Regions from separate parts of the Ensifer sp. ENS08 genome, predicted to be linked through region 1. Evidence: riboswitches for the same ligand, from Rfam matches in the RefSeq annotation. Region 1 holds a riboswitch; the other holds the start of a gene.
The links. A riboswitch is a leader RNA that binds a small molecule or an ion and turns the genes downstream of it on or off. The one in region 1 is predicted to bind thiamine pyrophosphate.
Positions count from the first base shown of each region.

Region 1 (7,630 bases):
GCGCGGATCTCGCGGCGGATCTCCGCTTCCGTACGATCCTTGACGCGTAGCTGCACCAGCTTGACGCCGAGCGGCACCAGCCGCTCGATCCAATCCGTGCTGTCGACGATGAGATAGAAGGGGTCAAGTTTCACGCAAACACCGCCTTTCCGATGACGGGGGTGGAAGGGACGGCAAAATCGCGCGGTTCGAGCATGCCCGCCTCGAAGGCCTGCCGGCCGGCATCGATCGCGCCCGCGAACGCAGCGGCCATCAGCGCGGGCTTGGCGGCGCCGGCGACGGCGGTGTTGAGCAGGACGGCATCGAAGCCGAACTCCATCACCGTCGTTGCGTGCGAGGGCCGGCCGATGCCGGCATCGACGATCAGCGGCACATCGGGAAAGCTGGCCCGCATTGCCCTGAGCGCCTGGATGTTCTGCGGCCCCATGGCGCTGCCGATCGGCGCGCACCAGGGCATCAGCACCTTGCAGCCGGCTTCCACGAGCCGTTCGGCAACCACGAGATCATCCGTGGTGTAGGGAAAGACTTCGAACCCTTCGGCCGAGAGGATGCGCGCCGCCTCGACCAGCCCGAAGACATCGGGCTGCAGCGTATCGTGGTGGCCGATCACTTCGAGTTTCAGCCAGTTGGTGCCGAAGACCTCGCGCGCCATCTTGGCCGTCAACACCGCCTCTGACACCGAGTGGCAGCCGGCGGTGTTCGGCAGCACGTGCACGCCGAGCGCCCGGATCAGTTCGAAGAAGGCGCCGCCCTGGCGGCCTCCGGCGGTTTCGCGCCGGAGCGAGACCGTGACGACCCCAGTGCCTGACGATCGCACCGCATCTTCCAGAACGGCGGGGGAGGGGTAGCGGGCGGTGCCGAGCAACAACCGTGAGCGCAGGTCCTGTCCATAAAGCGTCAGCATGTCTCAGCCTCCTTTCATCGGCGAGAGAATTTCGATCCGGTCCCTGTCGCTGAGCGCATGACCCGAACGGTCGGCCCGGTGCACCAGTTCGCCGTTGACGGCGGTGGCGAGCCAGTCGCCTTCGAAATCAAGGGCGGCCAGAAGCTCGGTGAGGGTGGTGACGGCGAGGTCGTGATCCTCGCCATTGACGGTCAGTCTCATGCGGCATCTCCCTTCAGGTCCTGCGCAAGCGCGAGGTCGGCTGCTTCCGCCGCCAGGGCCGGCGAAAGCAGGAAGCCATGGCGGTAAAGTCCGTTGATCGTGATGGTCTGCCCGGTGCGCAGGGCGCGCGGCAGGTTGTTGGCGAAGGCGGGGCGGACGCCGGCGCCGGTTTCGACGAGGCGCGCTTCGCCGAAGGCCGGATGCAGCGCATAGGCGGCGTTCAGCAGTTCCATGAGGGAGCGGGCGGTGATCGGTCCGCCGTCATCCGTCTCGATCATCGTAGCCCCGCACATGAAGAGGCCGCCGCCGCGCGGCACGATGTAGAGCGGGATGCGGGGATGAATGAGCCTGACCGGCCGCGACAGCTCCACGTCGCTTGTCTGCAGGTAGAGCATTTCACCGCGCACGCCCCGCAGGCCCGGCTTTTCGCCGATGCGTGCCGCGCCGGCGCAGTCGGCGACGAGATCGTGGTGGCCATCGTCGCTCGTCTCATCGAGGAAGGTGACGCCGTGATCGACAAGCTTCTGCCGCAACCGGCTCAGCGCCCGGCGCGGGTCGAGATGCGCCTCACCGGGAAAAAACAGCGCCTCGCGGAAACGTCCGGCAAGCGCCGGTTCCAGCCGTTCGATCGCGGCGGCGTCGAGCCATTCGAAGCCGGAGGTGCGTGAGGCAAAGCGCTTGAGTTCGCCCGCATCCCGTGGCGGGGCGACGACAAGCGTGCCGTTTCGGGAAACCTCGCCTGGCAGGGCGTCGTCCCACCAGTCAATGGCGCCGATGCCCTTCGTCAGCACCACCTCTTCGGCGCTTTCGCGTTCGCACCAGGGTGCCAGCATGCCGCCGGCAAACCAGGAGGCCGCGCCGGCAAAGCCTGGCTTTTGCTCGACAACCGTCACCGCGACACCGCGGGCGCTAAGTTCATGCGCCAGACAGAGCCCTGCGACGCCGGCACCTTTGACGAGGATCCGCATGGCTCAGTGTTCCCGCGAGGCGTGGGCGGGCCGTCGTGAGGGAAGCGGGATGGTGTTGGCGGTGTGCATGCCGAGGCTCCGATTGTGGAGACCCAGTTCACGAGCGAAGGAAGGGGAAGGACGCCTTGCCGTTGAATGGTCGCGTGAAGGCGACGTTTGCGGCAGCGATGTCTGCACCGTCCCTACGCCAGTATGAACTGGATCAGGTTCAACGGGTCACTGCGCCGCGCAAACCGCATAGCAGAATCTCAGCCCCTTGGCGGGACACCCCTGGTGAATGCTCCAAGCTGACCGTTCGGGACGGTTTTTGTCAAGAGCCAGCATTCGTGTGCCATGCGATCTCATCTGCCGAAAAAATTATCTATAATTTTGCGACGAGAAAGCGGAAGCGTTGGCGGCGTGATGAAAGGAGGTAGGGCAACCGGGTGGAGCGGGTCGAAAAACACCGGAGAAGCCGAGCCGCGTCCTTGTTTCTCGGGTGCGGTACGCCCGATTTCGGAAATGGGAGCTGCGACCGATTGATTGGTGATTGTTGCCCCGTCTCGGCGGTTTCCAGATTCACTCACGGTCAAAAATACAACCTTAAGGGTATGTTCTAACAGAAACTCTCCATCTGGGTGCTTGCGAACTTTGTTGGTCGATAAAATTATAGATAATATCAGATTCTATCTATTTCGCGTTTGCAATGACCTGGAGGACGAGCCGAAATGCTGGACGGAACCCTATCAACTGGCGCTAATTTTACACCGGGTGACGCGGGCGAATCCCGCTGGACCCAAGCGGAAGCTGAAAAAATCTATAATTTGCCGTTCAACGATTTGCTCTACCGCGCACACACGGTCCATCGTGCGCAGTTCGATCCCAACACCATCCAGATGAGCAGGCTGCTCTCGATCAAGACCGGAGGCTGCGCCGAGGATTGCGGCTATTGCAGCCAGTCCGCCCACTATCCGACCGGGCTCAAGGCATCGAAGCTGATGGAGGTCGAGCGTGTGCTTGCCGAGGCGCGACAGGCGCGCGACGGCGGTGCGACGCGCTATTGCATGGGGGCCGCCTGGCGCAGCCCGAAGGACCGCGACATGGACGCGATCGTCGCCATGATCGGCGGTGTGCGGGCGCTTGGCATGGAAACCTGCATGACGCTCGGGATGCTGACGCCGGACCAGTCCGCACGGCTCGCCGAGGCCGGGCTCGACTACTACAACCACAATGTCGATACCTCCGAACGCTTCTACGGCGAGATCATCACCACCCGCAGCTTTGCCGACCGGCTGGAGACGCTCGCGAATGTCCGCGATGCCGGCATCAAGGTCTGCGCCGGTGGCATTCTCGGCATGGGCGAAACCGCCGACGACCGGATCTCCATGCTGGTGACGCTCGCCAATCTGCCGGTGCCGCCCGAAAGCGTGCCGATCAACATGCTGATCCCGATCCCGGGCTCGAAGCTGGCCGATGCAGCGCCCGTCGATCCGATCGATTTCGTCCGCACCATCGCGCTTGCCCGCATCCTGATGCCGCTATCGCATGTCCGGCTTTCGGCCGGCCGGACCGACATGAGCGACGAGACGCAGGCGCTCGGTTTCTTCGCCGGCGCCAATTCGATCTTTGTCGGCGAAACCCTGCTGACCGCCGACAATCCCGGCGAGGACCATGATGCGGCGCTCTTCCGACGCCTGGGGTTGAAGCCGATGGCTCCGGCGGCAAGGCAGGATGCGGCCGAATGACCCTGGGTCTGTTTGCGCGCTATGAGAAGACGCTGGAGGGCCTTGATCGCAAGGGCCGCCGGCGCGCACTTGCCCCCGCTGGCGGCCTCGACTTCACCTCGAACGACTACCTGGCGCTCGCCGCTTCGACGCGGCTGAAGGCGGCGATAACGAGTGCCATCGCGCGCGGCGTGCCGGTCGGCTCCGGCGGCTCACGGCTGTTGCGCGGCAATCACGAAGAACACGAGACGCTTGAGGCGGAAGCGGCCACCTTCTTCGGCGCGGAACGAATGCTCTTCTTCGGCAGCGGCTACGCCGCCAATGCTGCCCTGTTTTCGACGCTGCCGCAGCGCGACGACCTCATCGTCCACGATGCCCTGATCCATGCGAGCGCCCATGAAGGCATCGCTGCGAGCAAGGCCGATGCGGTTGCGGCAGCGCACAACGATATCGACGCCTTTGCCGATGCCATCGGCCAATGGCGCCGCGCCGGCGGCACAGGGCGCCCGTGGATTGCCGTCGAAAGCCTCTATTCGATGGATGGCGATCGGGCGCCGCTCGCCGACCTCTTAGCGCTTGCCGCGCAGCATGACGGCTTTCTCGTCATCGACGAGGCGCACGCGACCGGCGTCTTCGGGCCGGAAGGTCGCGGTCTCGCCGCTGAGCTGGAGGACCGGGAGAACGTCGTCATGCTGCATACTTGCGGCAAGGCGCTCGGTGTTTCCGGCGCACTGGTCGGAGCAAGCGCCGTGCTTTGCGATTATCTCGTCAACCGCGCCCGCAATTTCATCTATTCGACCGCGCCCTCGCCACTCATCGCGGCCGCGGTGCGTGAAGCGCTCGCCGCCCTCGTCGACGAGCCGGAACGCCGCGCCGCATTCGACGGCCTCAGGTCCTTCGCCAACCGGGCGCTCGCCGAGGTGCTCGGCATCGAAGGCAGCGGCTCGCAGATCCTGCCCATCCCGATCGGTGATAACGGCCGAGCGGTCCGCATCGCCGCCCGTATGCGCGCCGAGGGTTACGATGTCAGGGCAATTCGCCCGCCGACGGTGCCGGAAGGCACCGCGCGTCTTCGGATCGCCATCACCCTCAACGTCGACCGGGCCGCAATCGTGCAGATGCTGCAGCAGTTGAAGATCGCGATCGCGAAGGAGCGGCCATGAAAACCCGTATCGTGGTCACCGGTACCGATACCGGCATCGGCAAGACCATCTTTTCCGCAGCCCTTACCGATGCGCTCGACGGTTGCTACTGGAAGCCTGTGCAGTCAGGGCTCGACGAAGAAACCGACAGCGAGACCGTCGCCCGGCTCGGCCGGTTGTCGTGTGACCGCGTCCTGCCCGAAGCCTACAGGCTCGCAATACCGGCATCGCCGCACCTGTCAGCACGGATCGACGGCGTCACCATCGACCCGGAGCATCTTTCCCCGCAAGCGGTGGAACGACCGCTGGTGATCGAAGGCGCAGGCGGGCTTCTGGTGCCGCTGACGGAGCACACGGTCTTTGCCGATGTCTTCGCGCGCTGGCAGATCCCGGTGGTTGTCTGCGCTCGCACCGGGCTCGGCACGATCAACCACACCCTCTTGTCGCTCGAAGCGTTGCGCCGCCGCGCCATTCCCGTTCTCGGCGTCGCCTTCATCGGCGACGCGCAGGAGGATAGCGAAGCGATCATCGCGCGCCTTGGCGGGGTGCGCCGGCTCGGGCGGCTGCCGCGGCTCGACCCGCTGACGCCCGACAGCCTGCGCCACGCCTTCGCCGAGAATTTCAACATCGCCGATTTTCGAGGGATGCCGGCATGAAAAGCTCCACCGTCTGGTATCCCTTCACCCAGCATGCCCTCGAACCGGCGATGCGCCGCATCGTCGGCACCGAGGGTGCCTATCTCGTCGACGAAGATGGCACGTCGATCCTCGATGCGATTTCGTCTTGGTGGGTTATCACCCACGGCCACCGTCACCCCACGATCATGGAGGCGATCCGCAGGGCTACGGAGACCTACGACCAGATCATCTTCGCCGAATATACTCACGGACCGGCGGAAGACCTGGCGCGCGGGCTGATCGAGATCGCACCGCCCGGGCTCGCCCATGTGTTTTATTCCGATAGCGGTTCGACTGCGGTCGAGGTCGCGCTGAAGATGGCGCTCGGGTTCTTCCACAACAGCGGCCAGCCGCGGAGCCGGATCTGTGTGCTGGAGCATGGCTATCACGGCGACACGATCGGCACGATGTCGGCCGGCGAAAGAGGCGTCTTCAATGCCGCCTACGCGCCGCTGCTCTTCGCCGTCGATCGCCTGCCCTTTCCGGAGCCGGGCCGGGAGCAGGCAACGCTCGACGCCTTCGAACAGGCTTGCGCTTCCGGCGAGGTTGCCGCCCTGTTGATCGAGCCCCTGCTGCTTGGCGCCGGTGGCATGAAGACCTATCCGGCTTCCGTGCTGTCCGAGCTGAAACGCATTGCCGAACGGCATGGCAGCCTGCTGATCGCCGACGAGGTGATGACCGGTTGGGGGCGGACGGGCTGCCTGTTTGCCTGCGAGCAGGCCGGGATCGCGCCCGATATTCTCTGCACCTCGAAGGGGCTGACTGGAGGCGCGCTTCCTCTGGCCGCGACGCTTTGCACCTCGGAGATCTTCGAGGCGCATCTTTCGGCCGACCGACGCAAGACCTTCTTCCATTCGAGTTCCTACACGGCCAACCCGATCGCCTGTGCCGCGGCACTTGCCAATCTCGCCGTCTGGAGACAGGAGCCGGTGGGCGCGCGTATCGAAACCTTGGTCGCGCGCCAGCGTCGACATCTGGCGCGTTTCGCCGATGATCCTCGCTTCGGCGACGTTCGCCAAATCGGCACCATTACAGCCCTCGACCTCACGGTGCCGTCCGGCGGCTATCTCGCCGAGGTCGGCCCGCAGCTCAGGGCGTTTTTCCGCAAGCGTGGTTTGCTGATCCGTCCGCTCGGCAACGTCATCTACCTGATGCCGCCCTATTGCGTCACCGATGCCGATCTCGGGCGGGCCTATGACGCGATCGACGAGGCGGCGTCGCTCTTCGGGGCAGGGCAGCTATGAGGCTTGTTCGCTCATCCCGGATCGTCGGTTTCGGCCATGCGGTGCCGGAGCGGCGTGTCGCCAACGGCGAAATCGAGACGACGCTCGGGCTTGAGCCCGGCTGGATCGAGCGCCGCACCGGCATTCGCGAGCGGCGCTGGGCCGCGTCTGAAGACACGCTGTCGGGGCTTGCAGCAAAGGCGGGCGCAATGGCGCTCGAGGATGCCCGCACCCCGGCCGCCAATATCGCCCTGGTCCTGCTTGCGACCTCGACGCCCGATCACCTGCTGCCGCCTTCAGCACCCCTGCTCGCCCATCGTCTCGGCCTTTCCAACGCTGGTGCGATTGACCTTGCCGGCGCCTGCTCGGGTTTCCTCTACGCCCTGACGCTTGCCGACGGTTTCGCGCGGGCTCAGGGAAAGCCGGTGCTGGTGGTGGCGGCCAACATCTTGAGCCGCAGGATCAATCCGGCCGAGCGGGCGAGCGCCGTGCTCTTTGCCGATGCGGCCGGCGCCGTCGTCGTCGCGCCGTCCGATGACCCGCAAACCGGCCTCGTCGGCGTTGACCTTGCCGCCGATGGCAGCCGCTACGATCTGATCTCGATTGCCGCCGGCGGCGGCAACAGGCCGTTTTCCGCCGACACCAGGCCCGAGGACCTGTTGATGACAATGCGCGACGGGCGCGAGATGTTCGCGCAGGCGGTGGAGATGATGACGGCCTGTGCCGTGAACGCCATGGACGCCGCCGGCTGCGTGGCCTCGGACATCAGCCGCTTCGTGCCGCATCAGGCCAATGCCCGCATTTTCGACGCC
Region 1 covers NZ_JACVBF010000008.1:14,960-22,589, reverse strand. Annotated here, with positions in the region: gene IB272_RS18625 (thiamine phosphate synthase) at 1-134, opposite strand, end outside; gene IB272_RS18620 (thiazole synthase) at 131-904, opposite strand; gene thiS (sulfur carrier protein ThiS) at 908-1,105, opposite strand; gene thiO (glycine oxidase ThiO) at 1,102-2,073, opposite strand; TPP riboswitch at 2,235-2,355, opposite strand; gene bioB (biotin synthase BioB) at 2,781-3,797, shown strand; gene IB272_RS18600 (8-amino-7-oxononanoate synthase) at 3,794-4,939, shown strand; gene bioD (dethiobiotin synthase) at 4,936-5,574, shown strand; gene IB272_RS18590 (adenosylmethionine--8-amino-7-oxononanoate transaminase) at 5,571-6,839, shown strand; gene IB272_RS18585 (beta-ketoacyl-ACP synthase III) at 6,836-7,630, shown strand, end outside.

Region 2 (7,630 bases), on a different contig from region 1:
TTGCGGACTTTCTGGTGCGCATCGGCGCGGAAGAGGGGGTAACGATCTCGGTCGAGCGGCTGGCACGCTTCCAGCCCGTCGCCTTCGATCAGGGCATCGTCGCAGCGGTCGAGGCTTCGGCGAAGGCGCGAGGCCTCAAGAGCCGGCGCATGACTTCGGGCGCCGGTCATGACGCCCAGATGATCGCCCGCATCGCGCCGACGGCGATGATCTTCGTTCCGAGCCGCGACGGCATCAGCCATAATCCGCGCGAACACACGGAGCCGGATGATCTGGTCGCCGGCGCCAACGTGCTGCTCGATGTGGTCGAGCGGATGGTGAGTGGTCGCTAGAGGGCTATAGGGCTATAGGGACGTTGCGCGTTCGTTGATCGAACGGGATCGATAGCGCGCCTCCCGCTGCTCCGTCATGCCAGGGCTTGGCCCAAGCATCCAGGCGCAGACGCTTCTATGTCTGCGATAAACAGCACACGGCATCCTTCGGCGCGACGAAGCAGACATCTCTTCAGGGCTCTGTTCTGGTGTGACCCGCGCTTTTGCGGGATCCCGCATCGCTCTTCTGCCGGGTGGAAGACTCTGGCCCGCTCCCCTCGGGAGGCTCTTCCGGTGTCCGGCGAAAAAGATTGAGGAAACTGCTGCCGCCGTACCATACGCTGCCGGTTGGTCCGTAATCCCGCCCGTCGCGCGAAGAGGATGAGTGGCGCTCGCTGTCTCCGCCGCTCAGGCCGCTTCCGTCGATGACGCCGCCTCCACCGCCAGCCCCGGTCCCGCCGGGCTCGCCGCCCACGCCGCTACCATCGCCGGAGCCCCAATCGCCGCCACCCTCTGTGCCGTTGCTTCCGCCGCTCCCGACGTTTTCGCTACCTTGGTCGCTGCCGCCCGCGGCACCTTCACCATTCGTGCCGCCGGCATCGGCGTCGTCCGCATGGGCAGCGGAAATCCAGGAAAGGCCCCCGGCAAAGCCCCGGTCACCGTTGAGGCGCGGCAGATCTCCGCCGAATGCTGCAAGGGCTCCTATGGACAAGGCCGTCAGTCTCAACAGGCATGTCCTCAAGTCATTCTCCTTGTGCAAACGGCGTTCTTGCGTCGTCCTGCAGGACTTTTGCGCGGGTACAGTTCGGCTGCCCGCTGCGAATGAATTTCGCCGACAGCGACTTTTGCGTGCGCCTTGCATATCGTTCAATCGATGTGGGGACAAGCAATTGGGGGGACGGGCGACACGGAGCGCAAGGTGCGGGCCTCTGGCGGCGGCCACGACATACAGATGATCGCCCTCATCGCTGAGGCGTCGCGAGAGGGACAGAGGACGTTGCATGTTTGTTGATTGAACGGGGTCGTTGGCGCGCCTCCCACCCTCCGTCATGCTCGGCTCAAGCCCAAGCATGACGGAGGAGGAGAGCCTTGGCGATCGCCGCTTCCGCTTCCGAGGCGGGAGGCGGAGCCCTGAGTGAACTGAAGGGGCCGTGACTGGCCCCTTCAACGAGTCTCTGTCGTCTACTCGGCCGCGCCAGCCGCCCCTTCCACCGGCATATAGAGGTCGCCGCCCTCGCGGTATTTCGCGGCCATTGCCTCCAGGCCTTCCTTCTGCGCTTCTGCGCGGATGTCGTGCGAGATCCGCATCGAGCAGAATTTCGGGCCGCACATGGAGCAGAAATGCGCGACCTTGTGCGCTTCCTTCGGCAGTGTCTCGTCGTGGAAGTTACGGGCCGTCTCCGGGTCGAGTGAGAGGTTGAACTGGTCCTCCCAGCGGAATTCGAAGCGCGCGCGCGATAGCGCGTCGTCGCGCACCTGGGCGGCCGGATGGCCCTTGGCGAGATCGGCGGCATGGGCGGCGATCTTGTAGGTGATGACGCCGACCTTGACGTCGTTGCGATCGGGAAGACCGAGATGCTCCTTCGGCGTGACGTAGCAGAGCATGGCGGTGCCGAACCAGCCGATCATCGCCGCGCCGATGCCCGACGTGATGTGGTCGTAGCCGGGCGCAATGTCCGTCGTCAGCGGTCCGAGTGTGTAGAACGGCGCCTCGCCGCAGACGGCGAGTTGCTTGTCCATGTTCTCCTTGATCTTGTGCATCGGCACGTGGCCGGGGCCTTCGATCATCACCTGACAATCCTTGGCCCAGGCGATCTTGGTGAGCTCGCCGAGCGTTTCGAGTTCGGCGAATTGTGCCGCGTCGTTGGCATCGGCGATCGAGCCGGGGCGCAGGCCGTCGCCGAGCGAGAAGGAGACGTCATAGGCGCGGCAGATGTCGCAGATTTCCTCGAAATGCTCGTAAAGGAAGCTCTCGCGATGGTGATGCAGACACCACTTGGCCATGATCGAGCCGCCGCGCGAAACGATGCCGGTGACGCGATCGACGGTGAGCGGGATGTAGTGCAGCCGGACGCCGGCATGGATGGTGAAATAGTCGACGCCCTGTTCAGCCTGCTCGATCAGCGTGTCGCGATAGACTTCCCAGGTGAGGTCCTCGGCAATGCCGTTGACCTTTTCCAGCGCCTGGTAAAGCGGCACGGTGCCGATCGGAACCGGTGAGTTGCGGATGATCCATTCGCGGATGTTGTGGATGTTGCGGCCGGTCGAAAGGTCCATGACGGTGTCGGCGCCCCAGCGCGTCGCCCAGACCATCTTTTCGACCTCTTCCGCCATCGACGAGGTGACGGCGGAGTTGCCGATATTGGCGTTGATCTTCACCAGAAAGTTCCGGCCGATGATCATCGGCTCGGATTCCGGGTGGTTGATGTTGGCAGGCAGGATCGCCCGGCCGCTGGCGATTTCCTGGCGCACGAATTCGGGTGTCACGTGATCGGGGATGTGGGCGCCGAAGCTTTCGCCGTCCCGGACCTTCGCACGCGCCGCGTCGCGGCCGAGATTTTCGCGGATCGCCACGAACTCCATTTCCGGCGTGATGATGCCGGCGCGGGCATAGGCAAGCTGGGTCACCGCGCGGCCGCCCGTGGCCTTCAGCGGCGCATGCTGGAACGGGAAGGTCGGTGTCAGCCTGTCGCCGCTCACAAAGCCGTTGTCCTCGGGGCGGACCACGCGTCCCTCATAGGTTTCGACATCGCCGCGGTCGACGATCCAGTTGCGGCGCAGCCGCGGCAGGCCGTCCTCGATGCGGATCTCGGCGTCGTCGGCGGTGTAGGCGCCGGAGGAATCATAGACCGTAACCGGTTGCTCGCCCGACGTCGGGTGGAGCGCAATCTCGCGCATCGGCACGCGGATATCCGGATGAAGCACGCCCGGCTTGTGGATCTTGCGGGAGGCGGGAAGCGGTCCTTGCGTGACCGTGAGGGCTGCGGGTTTGGTGGCAATATTCATGACAAGGCTCCAAGTTTGCAATTGGAGACCCAGTTCTGATGCCGGAAGGATGAAAGACGCTCCGCCAGATGCTGGACGCACGGAATCCTGGCTTCGATATCTGCACCGTCCCTACGCCAGTATGAACTGGATCAGGTTCAACGGGTCACTGCGCCACAGCCGGCAATCCGGCCATCCAGCAGAATCTCAGCCCCTTGCGGGACCCCCCTGGTGAATGCCTAGATCATAGCCATCGATCGGCCCGGGTCGTCAAGCGTGAATTCGCCTGCCGACAAAGATGCACCTATTGCATGTGTTTGCGGATTCGGATTTGACGCTAGCGGCCGGCCTTTTCCGGTGCGGCCCGCTCGGCGTAATCGGCACGGTTGATGCCGTGGCGCTGGAGCTTATCGTAGAAGGTCTTGCGCGGAATGCCGAGCGCCTCGATCGTCGCCTTGACGTCGCCGCGCTGAGCCCGCAACACCTCTTTCAGGATCTCCGCCTCGTAGCGTTCGAGCCGTTCCGGGAGCGCAAATCCAGACTGTTCGGCGGGCGCAATCGGCTGTCCCAGCGGACCTTCGACACCAAGCGCCACGCGTTCTGCAAAGTGCGAGAGCTCGCGCACATTGCCCGGCCAGGCATGCGTCATCAGATGTCTCTGCACGGCCGATGTGACCACAGGCGCGTCGCGCTTGAAGCGCTCGGCCGCCCGGGTCAGGAAGTGCGAGAAGAGCAGCGGGATATCGTCTCGGCGTTCGCGCAGCGGCGGGATCGACAGCGTTACGACATTCAATCTAAAGTAGAGGTCTTCCCGGAAATCGCCGCGCTGCGCCGGGTCGCCAAGATCGATTTTGGCAGCCGCGATGACGCGGATATCGACCGGACGAACCTGGTTGGTGCCAAGCGGCGTGATTTCGCGCGCTTCCAGAACGCGCAGCATCTTCACCTGAGTCGCCGGTGGCATCGCCTCGATCTCGTCGAGGAACAGCGTGCCGCCGCTCGCATGCTCGATCCGGCCGATGCGCTTCTTCAAGGCGCCGGTGAAGGCGCCCTGTTCGTGGCCGAAGAGTTCGCTTTCGATCACCGTTTCGGGCAGCGCCCCGCAATTCAGCGCCACGAAGTTGCCGTTGCGGCGTCGGCTCCAATTGTGGAGCAGCGTCGCCACCACCTCCTTGCCGCTGCCCGTCTCGCCGGCGACGAGCACGTCGACATCGGTATCGGCAATGTGCCGGATCGTCTGGCGCAAACGTTCCATGACCGGCGTCTGGCCGATCAGCGGCAGGTTGTCGCCGGCCGTCTCGGCGGCCCGTTTCAGCGCGCGGTTTTCCATCACGAGCCGGCGTTTTTCCAGCGCGCGATGCACGCTCTGCACCAGCCGGTCGGCGGCAAAGGGTTTGGGGATGAAGTCGTAGACGCCATCCTGCAGCGCCTGCACTGCCATCGGGATATCGCCATGGCCGGTCACCAGGATCACCGGCAGATCCGCGTCGAAAGCTTCGATGCGGCGGAAGAAGGCGAGGCCGTCGATGCCCGGCATGCGGATATCGCTGACGACGACGCCGTCGAAATTCGCATCCAGCGTCTTCAACGCTTCGGCAGCGCTGGCAAAAGGGGTAACGGCGAGGCCGGCGAGTTCCAGCGTCTGCGTCATCGCCTTTCGCAGATGGTTGTCGTCGTCGACGAGATAGACGGTCGGCTGCATCGCTCAGGCCCTCTTCAGGCGAACCGTGAAGACGGTGCCCCTGTCGCTGGTTTCGACGGTGATATCGCCGCCATAGTCGGCGACGATCTCCTTGGAGATGGCAAGGCCGAGGCCGAGCCCTTCATCCTTCGAGGTGTTGAACGGCGTGAACAGATCCTCGTGGATGTGCAGGGGAATGCCTGGGCCGTTATCGGCAACGACGAGCAAAACCGTCCCGGAGGGACCGTCCTCGCAGCGCACGCGGATCTCGGCGCCGCTGCGCGTGCCGAGCGCTTCCAGGGCATTTTGCAAAAGGTTGATCAGCACCTGCTCGAGCCGGATGCGGCTGCCGAGGACGCTGAGGCCATTTTCCGGCAGGTCGATGACGATCGCATCCATGCGGCCGGCAAAGCGGCTGCGCAGCAACATCATCGCCCCCTCGATCACGTCGCGCATGGGCGTCGGCTCGGCGACGAAGCGGCCCTTGCGAGCGAAGCTTCTGAGTTCGTCGGTGATGGTGCCGACCCGATCGGTCAGTTCGGCGATGCTGACAAGGTTCTCGACCGCGGTCTGCTGCTGGCCGCGTTCGAGGAAGGTGCGGGCGTTGTCGGCATAGGCGCGGATGGTCGCGACCGGCTGGTTGATCTCGTGGGCGACGCCGGCCGCCACCTGGCCAAGGATCGCCAGCCGGTTCGCCTGAACCAGTTCCTGCTGCACCGCCTGCAGCTTCTCGCCAGTACGCCGGTGGTCGGCGATCTCCGTTTCGAGATGATCGCGGGCAAGGCTGAGGTCATGTGTGCGCTCCGCCACGCGGGTCTCCAGCTCGTCGCGCGCGGCGCGATCGCGCGCAGACACCAGTGCCAGCGTCTGGCGGCGGCGCAGGAGGACCGCGGTAAAAGCGAGCAGCGGTGCGAGGAGGGCCAGGGCAATCAGCCGGGCCTCGCGGGTTGCCGCCGAGATCGCGCCATCGAGCGGTGCTAGCTGCTCCAGCCGCCAGCTGGTGGTCGGAACCATGGTTTCGACCCGGAGGAACCGACGTTCGCTTTCGCCCGGCAACAGTGCGCGCAACTCGCTGGAGCCATCGCTGGTCGGCTCGATGTCGCGGAAGGGCAGCGGCAGCAGCGAGGCATCGCCAAATTGCAGGCTGTCGCGGATGGCGGCGACGCGGTCGCGTGGAATTGTTCTGGTCGTCATGAAGCGCCAGGAGGGGAAGCTGGTGATCAGCACGATGCCGCGCCGGTCGGTGACGTAGACCGGCTTGCCGGAGGCGAGCCATTCGGCTTCCACATCGTCGAATTCGAGCTTGGCGACGACGACGCCGATCGGGCCGTCAGGACCCTGGACCCGACGCGAAATGTAGAGGCCCGGCCGCTTGCTGACGTTGCCCATGGCGAAATGCTCGGCCTTGCCGTCGCGCATCGCCATGCGGAAATATTCGCGGAAGGCATAGTCGTTGCCAACGAAACTCGTCGGCTCGCGCCAGTTGCTGGCAGCGACGGCGACGCCATCGGGGCCGATCACGTAGATGACAGCGGCGTCCGTGTTGGTCGCCAGCGCCTGCAGCTTCTCGTTCAGCCGTTGCAGCGCCTCTGTGCCGCGGGTCGAAAGGGCTGCCATCACCTCGACATCGTCGGCCAGCACCAGCGGCGTCGAGCGTTGGCGTTCGAGTACGGCGCGCAGCAGCGAGGCCTTCAGATTGGCATCGATCCGGCTTTGGGCATCGACAGTTTCGAGCGCCTGGCTTCGGCCGTACTCGCCGGCAAGCAGGAGCGCGGCGACAAGCAGCGCGACGGCAAGGCCGGCAAAGACCAGCCAGGTGCGGCGCATCGACTGGTCGAGATCTGCCAGATTGAGGGGGGCGGACAGGGCGTTGAACATGGCCCAATTGTGCATTTTTTCGCTCAGTCTTCCAGATGGCTTGTGCGGAAATCCGCTCAACTCTTTGTGCGCACCGAGCCGCCTGCACAAAACATCCTCATCAATTCAAAGGCTTGGTTCCTGCCGCGGCCAACTGGCACGACCGTTGCAAATGACATCCTCATGACAGCCCGCGCTGTCGCGCATCGGAAATTGACCCGGGAGGCCCGGCATGACGCCGGACTGGGTCCAGTGGAGGATCTCATGATTATCGAACAATCCGCGGAACCGCGCGGCAAGACACCTTTCTATCGCCATCTCTATGTCCAGGTTCTGGTGGCGATCGCCGCCGGCATCCTGCTCGGCCATTTCTATCCGTCGCTCGGCACCGAGCTGAAGCCGCTCGGCGACGCCTTCATCCGTCTCGTCAAGATGATCATCGCGCCGGTCATCTTCCTGACAGTCGCGACCGGCATCGCCGGCATGACCGATCTTGCCAAGGTCGGCCGCGTCGCCGGCAAGGCGATGATCTATTTCCTGACCTTCTCGACGCTCGCGCTGATCATCGGCCTGATCGTCGCCAATGTCGTCCAGCCGGGCGCCGGCATGCACATCGATCCGGCCTCGCTCGACGTCAAGGCGGTGACCACCTATGCCGAAAAGGCGCATGAGCAGACGATCACCGGCTTCCTGATGGGCATCATCCCGACGACGCTCGTCGGCGCCTTTGCCGATGGCGACATCCTGCAGGTGTTGTTCATCTCCGTGCTCTTCGGTCTGTCGCTTGCCATGGTCG
Region 2 covers NZ_JACVBF010000011.1:117,344-124,973, forward strand. Annotated here, with positions in the region: gene IB272_RS22150 (Zn-dependent hydrolase) at 1-332, shown strand, start outside; gene IB272_RS35400 (hypothetical protein) at 505-1,038, opposite strand; gene thiC (phosphomethylpyrimidine synthase ThiC) at 1,494-3,317, opposite strand; TPP riboswitch at 3,408-3,536, opposite strand; gene IB272_RS22165 (sigma-54 dependent transcriptional regulator) at 3,634-4,998, opposite strand; gene IB272_RS22170 (ATP-binding protein) at 5,002-6,855, opposite strand; gene IB272_RS22175 (dicarboxylate/amino acid:cation symporter) at 7,099-7,630, shown strand, end outside.
Region 2: it holds a riboswitch for thiamine pyrophosphate, as region 1 does, so the genes downstream of both, thiC (phosphomethylpyrimidine synthase ThiC) here and thiO (glycine oxidase ThiO) in region 1, are expected to answer to the same signal.